3 regions of the Mesorhizobium sp. 113-3-3 genome follow, and region 1 is predicted to be linked to each of the others. Evidence: riboswitches for the same ligand, from Rfam matches in the RefSeq annotation. Region 1 holds a riboswitch; each other region holds the start of a gene.
The links. A riboswitch is a leader RNA that binds a small molecule or an ion and turns the genes downstream of it on or off. The one in region 1 is predicted to bind cobalamin.

Region 1 (5,373 bases):
AGCGCGGCATCGAGGTGTGGATCATCTCCACCGCGCAGCACGCCAGACCGAAGGTCATGAACATCAGCGAGCCCGAGCGCGCCCAGGTGATCAGCGCCTCGGTCGAGGTGACCAGGAACCCCTTGTCGGCGAGCTCATTGTTGATTTCGAGGAAGAAGGGATCGTCCTCCCCCACCGGCCTTCCGGTGTTGGGATCGATAATGCCCTTCGGCTTCGGCGCGACGAGGGTGCCTGAACTGTCGTTCAATCCCATTCCAGCGCTCCTTTTTTCCATTCATAGGCAAAGCCGATGGTCAGCACTGCCAAAAACACCATCATCGACCAGAAACCCAGCATGCCGATCTTCGTGAAGGACACCGCCCAGGGAAACAGGAAGGCCACTTCGAGGTCGAAGATGATGAACAGGATCGACACCAGGTAGAAACGGATGTCGAATTTCATGCGGGCGTCGTCGAACGAGTTGAAACCGCACTCGTAGGCGGAAAGCTTTTCGGGGTCGGGATTGCGGTAGGCCACCAGGAACGGTGCGGCCAGCAGCGCCAGGCCGACGACCAGCGCCACGCCGATGAACAGGACGATGGGCAGGTATGAACTGAGGAGTGCGTTCATGCAGCGGCTTTCCGTTGGCGCCAATCCACTTTGATTACAGCACCGGACCTTAATGCGGAAGCGTGACAGATTAACCGCTGAACCGTTTTAAGGGGCCTATGCTGCAACGCGGCGAGGGTTAGCGCAGCACTTCCAGCGAAGCAAGTCAAACCTTGTTCAAAACACCGACCTGGACGGCATATCCGAAGAAACTGGTCCGATCCGCTCCTGTTTGATTTCCTTCGTTTTTTACTCCACTTTTCTCTCCTGACAGGATTGCCGCCAAAACCCTGCTAGCATGGGCCGGAATCACCGGTCAGACGCACAGCCAAGCCCCCTCAGAGTGATGCCTGCATGAAGGAAAAGATCTCGCTTCCCATGGCCCGCCGCATCGCGCTGGCCGCTCAAGGGTTTCTCGACCCTCGTCCCGGCGGAACGCCCGACCGCCGCCACTTCGCCCGCGTGCTCTCTCGCACCGGCCTGCTGCAGATCGATTCCGTCAGCGCGGTGGTGCGCGCGCACTACATGCCGCTCTATTCGCGGCTTGGCCCCTACCCGCTCGCTCTGCTCGACAATGCCGCCGTGACGCGCAAGCGCACGGTCTTCGAATACTGGGCGCACGAGGCCTCCTTCCTGCCGGTCGAGACCTATCCGCTGATGCGCTGGCGCATGCAGCGCGCCGAACGGGGCGACGAGATGTATCTGGGCCTGGCCAAATGGGGCCGCGAGCACGCCGCCTATATAGAAGAGATCTACCGCGCGGTCGCCGAGCGCGGTCCGATCGCCGCTTCGGCACTGGAAGGCCAGAAAGGCTCCGGCGGCTGGTGGGGCTGGAGCCATGCCAAGCATGCCTTCGAGTGGCTGTTCTGGGCCGGGCGTATCACGACGGCGCACCGCCGCGGCTTCGAGCGCTTCTACGACCTGCCCGAGCGCGTGCTGCCGCAGGCGATCCTCGACCTGCCGGTGCCCACCCCGGAGGACGCGCACCGCGAATTGCTGCGCATTTCCGCCCGCGCCCATGGCATCGCGACATCAGGCGATTTGCGCGACTACTTTCGGCTGTCGCCGGCCGACATGAAGGGCCGGCTGGAGGAACTGGTCGAGACTGGAGAACTGCTGCAGGTGCGAGTCGAGGGTTGGGACAAGCCGGCTTACCTTCACAAGGATGCCCGCCTGCCCCGGAAAATCGAGGCGCGCGCTTTGCTCGCGCCATTCGATCCGGTCGTCTTCGAGCGCTCGCGCTCGGAGCGGCTGTTCGATTTCCACTACCGCATCGAGATCTACACGCCGGTCGAAAAGCGCCAATACGGCTACTACGTCCTCCCCTTCCTGCTCGGCGACCGGATCGTCGCCCGCGTCGACCTCAAGGCGGACCGGCCGGCCAGCGTGCTGCGCGTCCACGCCGCCTACGCCGAGCCCGGCGCGCCGCCCGAAACCGCCGCGCAACTGTTCGAGGAATTGAAACAGATGCAGGGCTGGCTCGGCCTTGAACGCATGGACGTGACGTCCGCCGGCGATCTGGGTCCGGCGCTGGCCGACATGACGGTGTCGTAAGCCCGCGTTGACACCGCTACCCGCAAAAGCCTAAATCCGGTCCAGACGGTCCCCTGCCCGCAACGGCAGGGGCTAAGAGGGAATGCGGTGCGGGGTGAAAAATCTCAAATCCGCGGCTGTCCCCGCAACTGTAAGCGATGAGCCAAGGCCGAAAGCCACTGGGAGTTTCCCGGGAAGGCGGCACCCAAGGCGATGACCCGCGAGCCAGGAGACCTGCCGTCTGCGACAAAAGAATCCGATCGCCCGGCGGGTTTCCGGGCAAGGAGCCCGGTTTTTTGGACCAGAACGGCAGTTTTTCGGCTGGCACAGCGGATATCTCATCCGCCGACAGCGAAGCCTTGGCCGGCGTCACCGTCATCGTCTGCGCGTCCTGTCGCGACGAGACCGGCTCCGACGCCCACCCCCGCGCCGGCGAACTGTTGGCTGACGACACGCGACGCGCCGCATCGGATGAAAACATCCGCATCCGCACGGTCGAATGCCTCGGCAATTGCAAGCGCCGGCTGAGCGCCGCCATCCTGCGCGACGGCTGCTGGAGCTATGTCTTCGGCGACCTGACCGTGGCCAGCGGCGCCGACCTCGTCACCGGCGCGAAGCTCTTCGCCATCTCGACGGACGGCCTCATCCCCTGGCGTGGCCGGCCCGATTCCCTCAAGCGCGGCCTCGTTGCCCGTATTCCTCCCCTCGGCCTGTTGAAGGATTGATCATGAGCGCTTCCGTATCCCGCGTCCCCTGTACCGTCGTCACCGGCTTCCTCGGCGCCGGCAAGACGACGCTGGTCCGCCATCTCCTGGAAAACGCCGGCGGCAAGCGCATTGCCATCATCGTCAACGAGTTCGGCGACATCGGCATCGACGGCGAGATTTTGAAGGGGTGCGGCATCGACACCTGTCCGGAGGAAAACATCGTCGAACTGGCCAATGGCTGCATCTGCTGCACCGTGGCCGACGATTTCGTACCGGCGCTCGACCAGATCCTGTCGCTCAACCCCAAGGTCGACCACATCCTGATCGAAACCTCCGGCCTCGCTCTGCCCAAGCCGCTGGTCCAGGCGTTCCAGTGGCCGACGGTGAAGAGCCGCGTCACCGTCGATGGCGTCATCGCCGTGGTCGACGGCCCCGCACTTGCCGAAGGCCGCGTCGCCAACGACATGGACGCCCTGCAGGCGCAGAGGACTGCTGACGACTCCCTCGACCATGACGACCCGGTCGAGGAATTGTTCGAGGACCAGATCGCCTGCGCCGACCTGATCATCCTGTCGAAGAGTGACCTGATGGACGCCGCCGGTTCGGCCCGCGCCAACGCCATCATTGGCGAACACTCCGCCCGCGCCGTGAAGATCGTGCCGACCTCGCACGGCAAGGTCGATCCCTCGGTGCTGCTCGGGCTCGGTCTCGCCGTCGAGGACGACATCGAGAACCGCAAATCCCACCATGACGGCGCCTTCGACCACGAGCATGACGATTTCGACACCTTCATCGTCGACATCCCGTCGATCGCCAATCCGGACGAACTGGCCAAGCGCGTCGCCACCGCGGCCGAACAGGAAAACGTGCTGCGCGTGAAAGGCTTCGTCGAAGTCGGCGGCAAGCCGATGCGGCTCCTGCTGCAGGCCGTCGGCCCGCGCGTCAATCATTACTATGACCGCGCCTGGACCGCCGAGGACGACCGCCGCTCGCGCCTCGTCGTCATCGGCCTCAAGGGGCTGAACCGCCCGGCAATCGAGCGTATACTCGCCGGCTGATTTTCAGACACGGGCCGCGATGCATATCCTCACCACGACCTCCGCCTCGCTCGACGATCTCGCCGAGCCGGTCGATCTGCGGCAGACGCCAGCGGATATCGTGGCCCTGTCCTTCACCGACAGCGATCTCGCCGGACTTGCTACCGCGTGGAAGGCGGATGCCGGCCGCCTGCCCTCGATGCGGCTGGCGGCACTGCGCGACCTTCGCCATCCGATGTCCGTCGATCTCTGGATCGACAGTGTCGCGCGCCACGCCAAGATCATACTGGTGCGCATCCTCGGCGGCTACGACTGGTGGCGCTATGGCTGTGACCAGTTGGCCTCGACCGCACGCGAGCGCGGCATAAAACTGGCGCTGCTTCCCGGCGAAAGCCACGACGAGGATCTCAGGCTGATCGAAGCCTCGACGCTGCCGCGCCAGGAATTGGACGCGCTGCTCGGCTATTTCCGCGAGGGCGGCCCGGCCAATATGGGCGCACTGGTGCAGCGGCTGGCGGGGTTGGCTGGGCAGGATGCTTATGTGACTGAGCCGGTCAGCGTGCCGAAAGCGGGCTACTACGAGCCGAACCGCGGCGTCGTCCCCCTCCCCCTCGAGGGGAGGGTCCGGCCGCAGGCCGGGGGTGGGGTCCTCTCCGAAGCGCGCCAACGCAAAGAAACGTCGCGTCCGGTCGTACCGACCCCACCCGGCCCTGCGGGCCACCCTCCCCTCGAGGGGGAGGGAAAGGTCGTGCCGATCCTCTTCTACCGCTCGATGCTGCTGGCCGCCGACGTCGCGCCCATCGACGCCCTTTTTGAAGCGCTGCGCCAGCGCGGCATGGCGCCTGTTCCCATCTTCGTCTCCAGCCTGAAAGACCCGGCCTCCCTGGCCTTCGTCGAAACGGCCCTCGCCGCGCTCAAACCCGCCGCCATCATCACCGCGACCGCCTTCGCCTCCGGCGCCGAACCCGGCGTGGAAACCCTTTTCGACCGCGCCGGCGTGCCCGTCTTCCAGGTCATCGTCGCCACCACCCGCCGCGACGTCTGGGAGAACAACCAGCGCGGCCTGGCACCCGCCGACCTCGCCATGCATGTCGTGCTGCCCGAACTGGACGGCCGCATCCTCGCCGGCGCCATTTCCTTCAAGGGCGAAAGCGATGTCGATCCCGCACTTGGCCACCGCGCCTTCGCCAATCGGCCGGAACCGGATCGCGTGGCGCAGGTGGCCGACCGTGTGGCGGCCTACATCAAGCTGCAGGCGACACCCCGCACCGAGCGAAAACTGGCCATCCTGATCCCGGACTACCCGAGCGCGCCGGGCAGGACTGGCTATGCGGTCGGCCTGGATGTCCCGTCGAGCGTGCTGGCCATGCTGCATGACCTAAAGGAGCAGGGTTATGTGGTTGGGGGGATTCCGCAAACGGCGCGTGAGCTGTTGGGTTTACTGGAGCGGGGCGATCGGGGGTTGAGTCTGGACGACTACCTTCGCTTGTCCACGGAGTTGCCCAAGG
Region 2 (5,373 bases), 3.1 Mb from region 1:
TGCCTCAAACACTCAAGTTAAAAACTTGACTATGAAATTCATGTTTATCCGTCAACCGCCTTTCGCGGAGCGGGGCGTGAATTCACATCGGCACCTGCGGTGACACTGGCGACGGCTTTCGGGTCGCTGTTTTCCGTAGATGGTGGCATCTTGCCGTCTCGAACCATCTCAAGGTGCGCTATTCCATGCTCGTTCTGCCCAACGGCGTCCGCCACATGCCGGCCTATCTCTCCCGCGCCACCCAAGAGGCGCTGGTCGAGGCGGTGAGAGGCATCGTCCAGCGGGCGCCGCTGTTCGTGCCGGCCATGCCGCGCACCGGCAAGGAGATGAGCGTGCGCATGACCAATTGCGGCCCGCTCGGCTGGGTCACCGACAAGGAGCGCGGCTATCGCTACCAGCCGACGCATCCGCTGACCGGGGAGCCATGGCCGCCGATTCCGCAGGGCCTGCTCGATCTGTGGCGGCAGGTGTCGGGATATCCGAATCCGCCGGAGGCCTGTCTGATCAATTTCTACACGGCGGATGCAAAGATGGGCCTGCACCAGGATCGCGACGAGGCCGACTTTTCGGCGCCCGTCGTCTCCGTGTCGCTGGGCGATGATTGCCTGTTCAGGGTCGGCCAGACGACGCGCGACGGCGCCACCAAATCGTTCAGGCTGAAGAGCGGCGACGTCGTCGTGCTTGGCGGCGAGGGCCGTCTCGCCTTCCACGGTGTCGACCGCATCTATCCCTCGACCTCGGCGCTGCTCAAGAATGGCGGTAGGATCAATCTGACGCTGCGGCGGGTGACCAAGCCGCACGAGAACGGCTTATGAGCCGACCTTGACCCACGTTCCTATCAAGCAGCCGCCACTGCTTGGCAAGGCCGCCATGCAGGGTCCTCCCGACCGCTGTTACGCCTCGATTTCGAGCGCCGACAGCGGCTTCGAGCAGCAGGCAAGGATGAAGCCGTCATCGATCTCGTGATCGAGGATGCCGCCATTGTGGCTCATTTCGACGGCGCCCGAGACTTTCTTCACCTTGCAGGTTCCGCACAGGCCGAATTCGCAGGCCGCGGGTATCCGCACGCCGGAGGCGCGCGCCGTCTGCAGAACGGTCTGCCCGGCGACGCACTCGGCATCGACATCCGAAAGCGCGAAGCGGATCGGTGTTGCTTCGACGGGAACGGCCACGCCGTCTTCGCCGGGCGACGCGAACGGTGCCGGGACCTCCTCCATCACGGGTGCGGCAAAGCTCTCCTGATGGTATTTCGTCATGTCGAAGCCGGCGGCTTCCAGCATGCCGCGAACGGCGCGCATGAAAGGATCCGGACCGCAGCAGAAGATCTCGCGTTCGCGGAAATCGGGCGCCAGCAGCGGCAGCCGGATCGCGTCGATGCGGCCCATATGGCCGTACCAGCCCTCGCGGCTCGACCGTTCCTCGATCATGAAGCCGAGCGACAGGCCCGGCATATGGCCGCCGAGCAGTTCGAGCTCCTTGCGGAAGATGATCTCTTCCGGGCGTCGCGCGCAGTTGACGAAGCCGACATCGGTCCACGGCGCGCAATCGTTCAGCCAGCGCAGCATCGACATCATCGGTGTCACGCCGGAACCGGCCGAGATGAACAGATATTTGGCCGCCGGGTGGCTGTGCAGCGAAAAGTCGCCGTTCGGCCCATAGGCCTTGACGTGCGAACCGGGCACCAGATGATCGAACATCCAGCGTGTGCCGATGCTGCCGGCCTGCGCCTTCACCGTCACCGCGATCGAGAACGGCCGCGACGGCGAGGACGACAGCGTATAGGTGCGCATCAGCGGCCCGTCCGGCGTCGGCAGTTCCAGCGTCACGAACTGGCCCGGCTTGTAGCGGAACCAGGTCTGGTTGTCGGAGCGGAAGGTGAAGGTCTTGACGTCAGGCGCCTCGTCGCTGACGCCGATCACTTCCAGCACCTGCAGCCTGTCGTTCCAGGGCGCCATCTGATCAAGATGGCGATAAAGGCCAAGGTCAGTCATCGCGTTCATCCCTCAACCTCTCAAGCGACACTGCGCAGCGCAGGCCGGCCGTCATCGGCAAGGCGCGGACCGATGAAGCGCGCGTACCAGTCGACGAACTGGATCACGCCGCCCTCGTGCAGCTCCGAGTAGGGACCGGGCTCATAGGCCGGCGACAGGATGCCGAAGGCGTTTTCCTCGACGATGCGGCGGTCCTGGTCGTTGGTCTCGGTCCAGACATGGGTGAGTTCGGCAAGATCGTAGTCGACGCCCTCGACCGCATCCTTGTGGACCAGCCACTTCGTCGTCACCGCCGTTTCCGTCGCGCTGATCGGCAGCACGCGGAAGGTGACGGCATGATCGATGAGGATATGGTTCCAGGTCGTCGGGTAGTGATAGTGCATCAACGTGCCGATGCGATCGGCCGAGACCGTGTCAGACAGGTTCTTCTTCACCGCGCGCTTGCCGTTCATCGTGTAGCTGACAGCGTCGCGCAGCAGCGGCGCGCGGGTGGCGCGGTATTGCCCGGCCGGGTCGATGCGGAACTTGCTCGGCAGGCCGGCGGCCTCGCATTTGGCCCAGTGCGCCAGCATCTCCGGATCGCTGTCGGCGCCTTGCACGCCGGTCACCGTCGGGGCTTCCGGGAAGGTCTTGCACAGCTCCGGATGGTTGCCGGCGCAATGGTAGCACTCGCGGTTGTTTTCCCAGACGAGCTTCCAGTTGCCCTTCTCGACGATCGTGCTCTCGAAGGCGATCTTTGCTTCGCCGAGCCGGTGCGGCTTGAGATAGGGTTCGATCATCGCCCGCATCGGCGCGAAGTCGGCCGGCTCCTTGGCCAGGCAGATGAAGACATAGCCGGCCACGCTTTCGCAGGCGACCGGCTTCAGGCCGAACTGGCTCTTGTCGAAACCGTCGGCCATCTGGCGGGCAAACAGCAGCCTTCCGTCCAGCTCATAGGTCCACTGGTGATAGGGGCAGACCAGCTTGGCGGCCATGCCCCTGTCGGTGTTGCAGACACGGCTGCCACGATGGCGGCAGGAATTGTGGAAGGCATTGATCTTGCCCTGCTGATCGCGCACCAGCACGACCGGATAGTCGCCGATCTGCACGGTGATGAAGCTGCCGGGCTTGGGAAGTTCGCAATCATGGCCGATGAACAGCCAGTCGCGATACCAGATCAGCTCCATGTCGAGCTTGAAGAAATCGGGATCGGTGTAGAAGGGCTGCTCGAGCGAGAAGCCCTCTCTGCGGCCGTTCAAGAGCCTCAGCATATCGTTGCGCGCATCCATGTCCTGTCCTCATGCTTCAAGGACTGAACTGGTGGTGATTGAGGAAGGATTAGACGCAGAACGGCAAAAGCCGGGCATGCGCCGTCCGCCTCTTGACCGCCCACCGCGATCAGTCGAGTTCAAAAATCTCGGGCTGGTTTCCGGGCTCTGGAGTGTCCTTGCGGACGGTCGCGACACCTTCCCAGGCTTTCGCCCAGTGGTCTCCCGTTGCGACTTGAACTCCACCACCGTTGCGGGGGCAGCGCCGGACTTTGACCGGCTTCCCAATTCTCCGCCCCGTCGTCACGAAGCGGCACCTGAGATGACATGATCTAATCACGACAGCGTTTGCGACATCGGCATGAAAGCGACATCGCATCCATGTGGCGCGACACGCATGCGCAACGAACAGGGCACGGACAGCCCTCACGAAAATCGCCCCCGGTGGCGGCGGTGCCGTTCGGCAAGATCGACCCGGAACCGGCGCAAAAAAGGTTAACGGTATCGAAAAGTGACTATTAGCAAAGTCTAAAATCGAACCGAACGGTTCGTTTCTGTTGACGGTGCGTGCAGGACGGTGTGAACGACGGGCCCCCGATACAGTTGGTGATCGCAGCACTGGTTTTAGCTAACAGTCTGATATCAAGTAGGAAAATGTTTCACGTGGACCGCCTTGGCGCAATTTCAAGTGGTGAATCCTTGGTCCACACGGAACAACTTCGTGATTGGAAACGGCGAGAGGGCTTTCCCACATCGGGGCTGTCCGAACGACGCGATTTCAATCCCAAGACACGCCGCTAGACGGACGGAAAAAATACTGGAGTACTAAAAATGAAAAAGATTGTTCTCACTGCCGCCGCCCTTCTGGCAATTTCCGGCAGCGCCTTCGCTGGTAGCGACCACTATGGTTCGAATGCCGCCGCAGCCACGGCTGTCGACAGCTCGTACACCGCTTCGACCAAGAAGTCGGAACCGGCTGCTCAGACGCCTGCCCAGGGCGCCGATCACAACCTGTTCGGCAACAACTAACAACCGATGGCGGCTGGTGGCGGGCTTTTCGCCCGCTGCCACGGCTGACCTCAAGAAATTCAGGAGACTATCATGAACAAGATCATCCTTGCTGCCGCCGCCGTCCTGGCCATTTCCGGCAGCGCCTTCGCCGGCAGCGACAACTACGGTTCCAACGGTGCCAACCAGCCGGCCGCTGCGGTCGACAATTCCTACACGGCTTCGGTCGGCAAGTCGGCTCCGGCCACCCAGGCTCCTGCTCAGCAGGGCTCCGACCGCAACCTTTTCGGCAACAACTAACAACCGATCGCGGCTAGCGGCGGGCTTTCCGCTCGCTGCTCCGGCCGATCTTAAGAAATTCAGGAGACTAAAATGAACAAGATCATCCTTGCTGCCGCCGCCGTTCTGGCTATCCCCGGCAGTGCTTTCGCGGGCAGTGACAATTATGGCTCCGATGGCGCCAACCAGCCCGCCGTAACTTCGATCGACAACTCGCGTACGGCTTCGATTCGCGAGAACGGCTCGCCTGTCTACAAGCTGCTCAATTCGTCGGGCGACGTGCAGAAGTCCGCTCCTCAGGGCAGCGACCGGAACCTCTTCGGCCGTTAACAGCCGAAGCTGATTTCCAAGAAAGAGCGGCGAGCCTAGCCCGCCGCTCTTTTTTGTGTCGCTTTGACCCGGCAGTGCGTGCGGCCTCAGGCCGCTTTTGCTTCCGGCTTTTGCAGCGCGAAGGAATGTCCGTCCGCGTCGAAGATATGCAGGTCCTCGGCGTTGGCGCTCAGCCGCAATGTCGAACCGCGCTTGACCTCGACATTGCCCGGCAGTTTGGTCACCAGCGGCAGGTCGGCGCGGCCGATGTCGACATAGACCAGCTGGACCTCGCCAAGCTGCTCGACATAGTCGACCGTTCCCTCGAACAGATACTCCGTATCGCTGGCGATGATCAGGTCTTCCGGCCGCACGCCGAAACTGACCGCCGCGCCCTTGGCCGAGGCGGGCGTCGTGATCGGCACCGTCGCCTTGCGACCGCCGACATGGCTGACGACTGTCGGGTTGCCGGTCTTGTCGATGGTTGCCGGCAGGATGTTCATGGCCGGCGAGCCGATGAACTGGGCGACGAACAGATT
Region 3 (5,373 bases), 1.3 Mb from region 1:
CTCGATCGCGCTGACGCCGGCGGGCAGGAATGCCTTCGCGCCGCTCAACAAGGATTCTCACGATCAGGTCGCGGCGCTGCTCGATCGGCTGCCTACATCCGAGCAGGACCGGCTCGTGAAGTCCATGCGCACGGTCCAGGCACTGCTCGACGAAAGCGCCGAGCCGCAAGTCCCTTATCTGCTGCGGCCGCTGCAGATCGGCGACATCGGCTGGATCACCCGCCGACAGGGGATGCTCTACGCGCAGGATTATGGCTGGGACGAAACCTACGAGGCACTGGTCGCCGAAATCCTCAGCGAGTTCGTTAAATCCTTCGACCCGAAATGGGAGTGCAGCTGGATCGCCGAGCGCGATGGCGAGGTCGTCGGCTCGGTCTTCGTCGTGCGCAAGTCGCCCGAGGTGGCGAAGCTCAGGTTGCTTTATGTCGAGCCTTCGGCCCGCGGCCTTGGCATCGGCGCGCGCCTTGTCGACGAATGCATCGCCTTCGCGCGAGCCAAGGGTTACAAGACGCTGACGCTTTGGACCAACGACATACTGGGCTCGGCCCGTCGCATCTACCAGGCGGCCGGCTTCAGGCTGATCGATGAAGAGCGCCACCATTCCTTCGGCAAGGATCTGGTCGGTCAGACCTGGGATTTGAAATTGTAGTGCCGATTAACCCTTGACCGGTATCCAGATCTCCAGCCCGCCATTGCCGCTGCGCGGATCGAACTCCGGGCCGTAGCGTTCGAATTCCGGCGCGTCCGCTATTTCGTGCCCTGAGGCCGGCAGCCATTTGTTCCAGATCGTGTTGACCGTGCGGCGGATGGTCGAGATGTGCTCGCGATGCGAAAACACCGCATATTTCTGCGCGGGTACCCGAACGCGGCTGAACTCTCGGGGAAGGTCGGAAAAGTCCGAGACCTCGACGCCGGCGATGTAGTCGAAATTCCCGGCATCGTCGCCGTTGACGCAGACGCCATAGGCGACGTCGCCGGTCTCGCCCGGAATGTTGCCGATATACGGGCCAAAGCGCTGCCACTGCATCGGAATGGCGGCGCTGGTTTCGCAACTGTAGCGTTCGCCCAGCCCCGCGATCAGGAACGGCCGGCTGGTCTCGAAGCGCGGCGGCTCGAGGTTGGTGAGAAAGGACTGGTCCATCAGGATAGGCTCCACGAGGTCGAGCGTGTTGGTCGAGCCTTGCGCGCGCACCAGCTCCGGCGTGGTGCCGAACTGGTCGCGGAAAGCCCGGGTGAAGGCCTCATGCGAGTTGTAGCCGGCCTCGAGCGCAACCGAGAGGATGTCGGGCGCCCCTTCGGCCAGCCTGCGCGCCGCCTCGCTCAAGCGCCGCGCGCGCATATAGCCCATGACGGAGCGGCCGGTGGCGGCGCCGAAGGCGCGCGTCACATGAAAGCGCGACACGCCGCTGCTTGCCGCGACGTCGTCCAGCGAGATCGCCTCCGGCAGATGGCTTTCGACAAACCACAGCGCTTTCTCGGTCGGGTTCATGGTTCCTCGCATTGGCGCGCCGACATTACTGACCGTGTCGACGGCCAGTTTGATCGAAATTGCGCATTGGGCAATAATGCATGTGTCCGTGCCGCGTCGACGTGGGAATTGATGCGGCATGATCCCATGCCCGGGGAAGGGGTGTCCCGATGACTGCCGCGGTTGCCGACCAGGTGTTCCGGTTTGGCGGGTTCACACTCGACCTTGCCATGGGCACGCTGCGTGACGTCAACGAGCCGCTGTTCCTGCGCCCCAAGGCCTATGCGCTGCTCTCGCACCTTGCCCGCAACATGGGCCGGGTCGTGCCGAAGTCGGAGCTGATGGATGCCGTCTGGCCGGGCGTCTATGTCACCGAGGATTCGCTGACGCAGTCGGTGCGCGAAATCCGCAAGGTGCTGGGCGGAGAGATGGTGCGCACGGTCTCCAAGCGCGGCTATATGCTGGCGGCCGGGATGGAAGCCGCGCCGAAGATCGGCGCCCAGCCGATCGTGGCGGTGGTGCGCTTCCGCAACGAGAGCGGGGACCCGGTCGACGAGGCCATGGTCGACGGTTTCGCCGAGGATCTCATCAACGGCGTCGCTCGCTTCGGCACGGTCACCGTGCTGGCGCGCAACTCAAGTTTTTCTTTCGGCTCCTATGGCCGCGCCGAGTGGCCGCAGATCCGTGCCCGTATCGGTGCCGACTATCTGGTTGAGGGCTCGCTGCGCCGGCAGGGCGAGCATGTCGTCGTGGCCGTCAGCCTCATCGACATCGCCACCGCCAGCCAGCTCTGGGGCGACCGCTACCAGTCGCAGGGCGATGGCCTGTTCGCGATCGAGCGTCAGATCGTCGAGCAGATCGTCAGCCGGTTGGTCACGAGGGTCGCCAATGCCGGGCTGGAACAGGCCTCACGCAAGCCGATAACCAGCCTTGCCGCCTACGAGCTTCTGCTGCGTGGCTTTGCGATGTTGCGCGATCCCGCACAGACCGACCAGCGCAGCGCGGAAATCCTGTTCGAGGCGGCCATCGCCAAGGACCCGAACTACGGCCTGGCCTATACCTATCTTGCCCTGGTGCGGGCTTTGGACGGAGAGTTCGGACGTGCCAGAGATGCGGTGCTGGAAAATGCGCGCGACCTTGCCGACAAGGGCCTCGCTCTGTCGCCGGACCAGCCGACCGGTCACCGCGTGCAGTCGCTGATCCGCCTCTATATGCGCGACCACGAAGCGGCGGAACATCATTTGCGCATCGCGCTGCAGCTCAACCCCTACGATGCCGACAGCATCGGGCAGATGGGCATGCTGCTGACCATGCGCGGCCGGCCGCTCGAGGCGCTCGACTGGCTGGCGCGCGGCATCCGCATCGATCCCTTGCACCCGCACTGGTACCAGTTCGACCGGGCACTCGCGCTCTATATGATGGGGGAATACCGGCAGGCGGCGGAAGCGCTGGAGCTGGCGACGCGCCCGGCGCCCTGGATCCGCACAAGGCTGGCGGCCTGCTATGCGCAGATGGGCGACATGGAGAAGGCGCGGCGGCAGATCGTCCTCATCGAGGAGGGCGATCCGTTTTTACCGATCGACTATGCGCTGCGCGGCGTTCCGTTCGAGAACAAGGCCGATGCGGAGCATCTCGCCGAAGGCGTCAGACTCGCCCTTGGCTAGTGCATGTCGCTAAGCATCGAAAACAAAGATCCAAAGCGCTTCTATGTAGCGGCCCTGATTGACATCGTTGCCTGACTGTGTATGTAACGTTATAACAAATTAGATGATTTTGCCGGCGCATTCGAGATCGGACCAAAAACCGTTGCGGCGCGATCGGCGGGAATCTACGATGGCGTGGTGATGGTCCCCGAGTCGAAAGGCGAGGGGTGAAAAGGGAACACGGTGAGACCCGCAAAAGGTTGATGCCGTGGCTGCCCCCGCAACTGTAAGCGGTGAGCAAGATCCGACATGCCACTGGCCGGCAAGGCTGGGAAGGCAGGATTGCGCTGAGACCCGCGAGCCAGGAGACCTGCCATCACTGAGTTGACCGGACGGGGTGTGCCGGGAGGAGACGTGGACGTCGGTCTTGTCGGCCGGCTCGCCAACATCCTTCCGTCGCCAGTTTTGGAAAGTGACGGAACGTTGGACGGCGCCATCGATCATCGCATCATCGTGTGCACGCTTTGCCGCGACATCCCGACCGGGATCAGGTCGGGCGAAGGCCTGTGTGCCGATTTGCGGTCCCGGCTCACGGCCCACCATGAGCCCGCCGTGGCGCATAGCTTCACGGTCGAAGGCGTCGAATGCATGGCGGGCTGCGCGCGGCCGCTCACGGTGGCCTTCCAGGCTCCAGGCAAGGCTTCCTATCTCTTCGGCTCCATCGACGCCGAGGCCGATGCCGGCGATCTCGTGCGATTTGCCAGGCTTTACGCCTCGCTCGCCGACGGCTGGTGCAATTCCGGACAACGGCCGCCGCGACTGGCCGGCAAGACGCTGGCCCGCATCCCCGGACCGGGCAAGTGCGCGGGCAACAACCGATGACGATTCCGCTTCTCGAAGCCCGCGACCTCTGCGCCATGGCGAATGGCCGCGATCTGGTCCACGCCGTCAGCCTGTCTATCGCTGCGGGCGATCGCCTTGCCATCATCGGCCCCAATGGCGCCGGCAAGACCACGCTGCTGCGCATGCTGTCGGGCATACTCAGGCCAAGTTCGGGCGAGGTGAAGCTTGGCGGGTGCCGGATGGACAGGATCTCGACCGCCGAGCGCGCGCTGCACATCGCCGTCGTCGGCCAGACCGACCAGCCGGACCCGCGGCTGGCGGTGATCGACTATGTCGAACTCGGCCGCGTCCCGCATGCGGGCCGCAGACGCAGGAGCGAGGAGCGCGACATCGTCGTCGACGCGCTGCGCCGGACCGGCCTGTTGCCGCTGCTTGGCCGCACGATCGGCTCGCTGTCGGGCGGCGAACGCCAGCGCGCCCAGCTGGCGCGCGCCATCGCGCAGCAACCGAAAGTGTTGTTCCTCGACGAGCCGACCAACCATCTCGATCCGCGCGCCCGTGGCGAGCTGCTCGAACTCGTCGCCGGCTTCGGCATGACGGTGATCGCGGTGCTGCACGATCTGGCTCTGGTGACGCCCTTCGCTACCCGGGTCGCGGTGATGCACGAAGCGCGGCTGCATGCGCTGGCAGCACCCCGCGAGGCGCTGACCCAGAAACTGATCCGCGAGATTTTCGGTGTCGACGTATTTCGCCTGCGCCATCCAACCGAGGACCGCGAACTGACGGTCTTCGATGTTCCGAACCGCGCCGCGCCGCCTTCCTGATCGAAACCCATCCCTTCTTCCGACACAGTTCAACCTAGGAGCAAAATCCGTGAAACGTCTTGCACTGTCGCTCGTCTTCTCGCTGCTGGCCTCGACGGCCTTCGCCTTCCCGGTCACCGTCGACAGCTGCGGCAAGCCGCTGACCTTCGACGCGCCGCCCAAGCGCGCCGTCATCCATGATCTCAACATGGCCGAGATGGCCTTCGCGCTGAAGCTGCAGCCGTCGATCGTCGGCCTGACCGGCATCACCGGATGGTACAAGGTCGGTCCCGAATTCAAGGTCGAGCAAGGCGCCATCCCGGAACTCGCGCCCAAATACCCGACGATCGAGAATCTCGTCGCCGTCGAGCCCGATTTCCTCTTCGCCGGCTGGTACTATGGCATGAAGCCCGGCGGCGACGTGACGCCCGACACGCTCGCCCCGCACGGCATCAAGACGTTGGTGCTGAGCGAAAGCTGCGTCCATCTCGACAAGAACCGCCCCGCCGCCTCGATGGATCTTCTGTATGGCGACGTGGAAAAGCTCGGCAAGATCTTTGGCAAGGAGGCGGACGCGGAAAAGCTCGTCTCCGGCTGGAAGGCGCAACTGGCCGAT

Region 2: another riboswitch for cobalamin. It lies ahead of JG746_RS01970 (aromatic ring-hydroxylating oxygenase subunit alpha); the one in region 1 lies ahead of JG746_RS17035 (DUF1636 family protein).
Region 3: another riboswitch for cobalamin. It lies ahead of JG746_RS23565 (DUF1636 family protein); the one in region 1 lies ahead of JG746_RS17035 (DUF1636 family protein).

The regions. Positions count from the first base shown of each region.
Region 1 is NZ_AP023243.1:3,498,151-3,503,523, reverse strand. Features, by position in the region: gene JG746_RS17050 (NuoB/complex I 20 kDa subunit family protein) at 1-253, opposite strand, end outside; gene JG746_RS17045 (NADH-quinone oxidoreductase subunit A) at 244-609, opposite strand; gene JG746_RS17040 (winged helix-turn-helix domain-containing protein) at 943-2,142, shown strand; cobalamin riboswitch at 2,172-2,377, shown strand; gene JG746_RS17035 (DUF1636 family protein) at 2,418-2,846, shown strand; gene cobW (cobalamin biosynthesis protein CobW) at 2,849-3,886, shown strand; gene JG746_RS17025 (cobaltochelatase subunit CobN) at 3,906-5,373, shown strand, end outside.
Region 2 is NZ_AP023243.1:435,859-441,231, reverse strand. Features, by position in the region: gene JG746_RS01980 (alpha-ketoglutarate-dependent dioxygenase AlkB family protein) at 186-815, shown strand; gene JG746_RS01975 (hybrid-cluster NAD(P)-dependent oxidoreductase) at 894-1,991, opposite strand; gene JG746_RS01970 (aromatic ring-hydroxylating oxygenase subunit alpha) at 2,012-3,259, opposite strand; cobalamin riboswitch at 3,374-3,574, opposite strand; gene JG746_RS01965 (DUF680 domain-containing protein) at 4,070-4,267, shown strand; gene JG746_RS01960 (DUF680 domain-containing protein) at 4,340-4,546, shown strand; gene JG746_RS01955 (DUF680 domain-containing protein) at 4,619-4,855, shown strand; gene JG746_RS01950 (ABC transporter ATP-binding protein) at 4,942-5,373, opposite strand, start outside.
Region 3 is NZ_AP023243.1:4,798,481-4,803,853, reverse strand. Features, by position in the region: gene JG746_RS23580 (bifunctional helix-turn-helix transcriptional regulator/GNAT family N-acetyltransferase) at 1-649, shown strand, start outside; gene JG746_RS23575 (AraC family transcriptional regulator) at 656-1,489, opposite strand; gene JG746_RS23570 (winged helix-turn-helix domain-containing tetratricopeptide repeat protein) at 1,639-3,132, shown strand; cobalamin riboswitch at 3,297-3,503, shown strand; gene JG746_RS23565 (DUF1636 family protein) at 3,595-3,993, shown strand; gene JG746_RS23560 (ABC transporter ATP-binding protein) at 3,990-4,778, shown strand; gene JG746_RS23555 (ABC transporter substrate-binding protein) at 4,828-5,373, shown strand, end outside.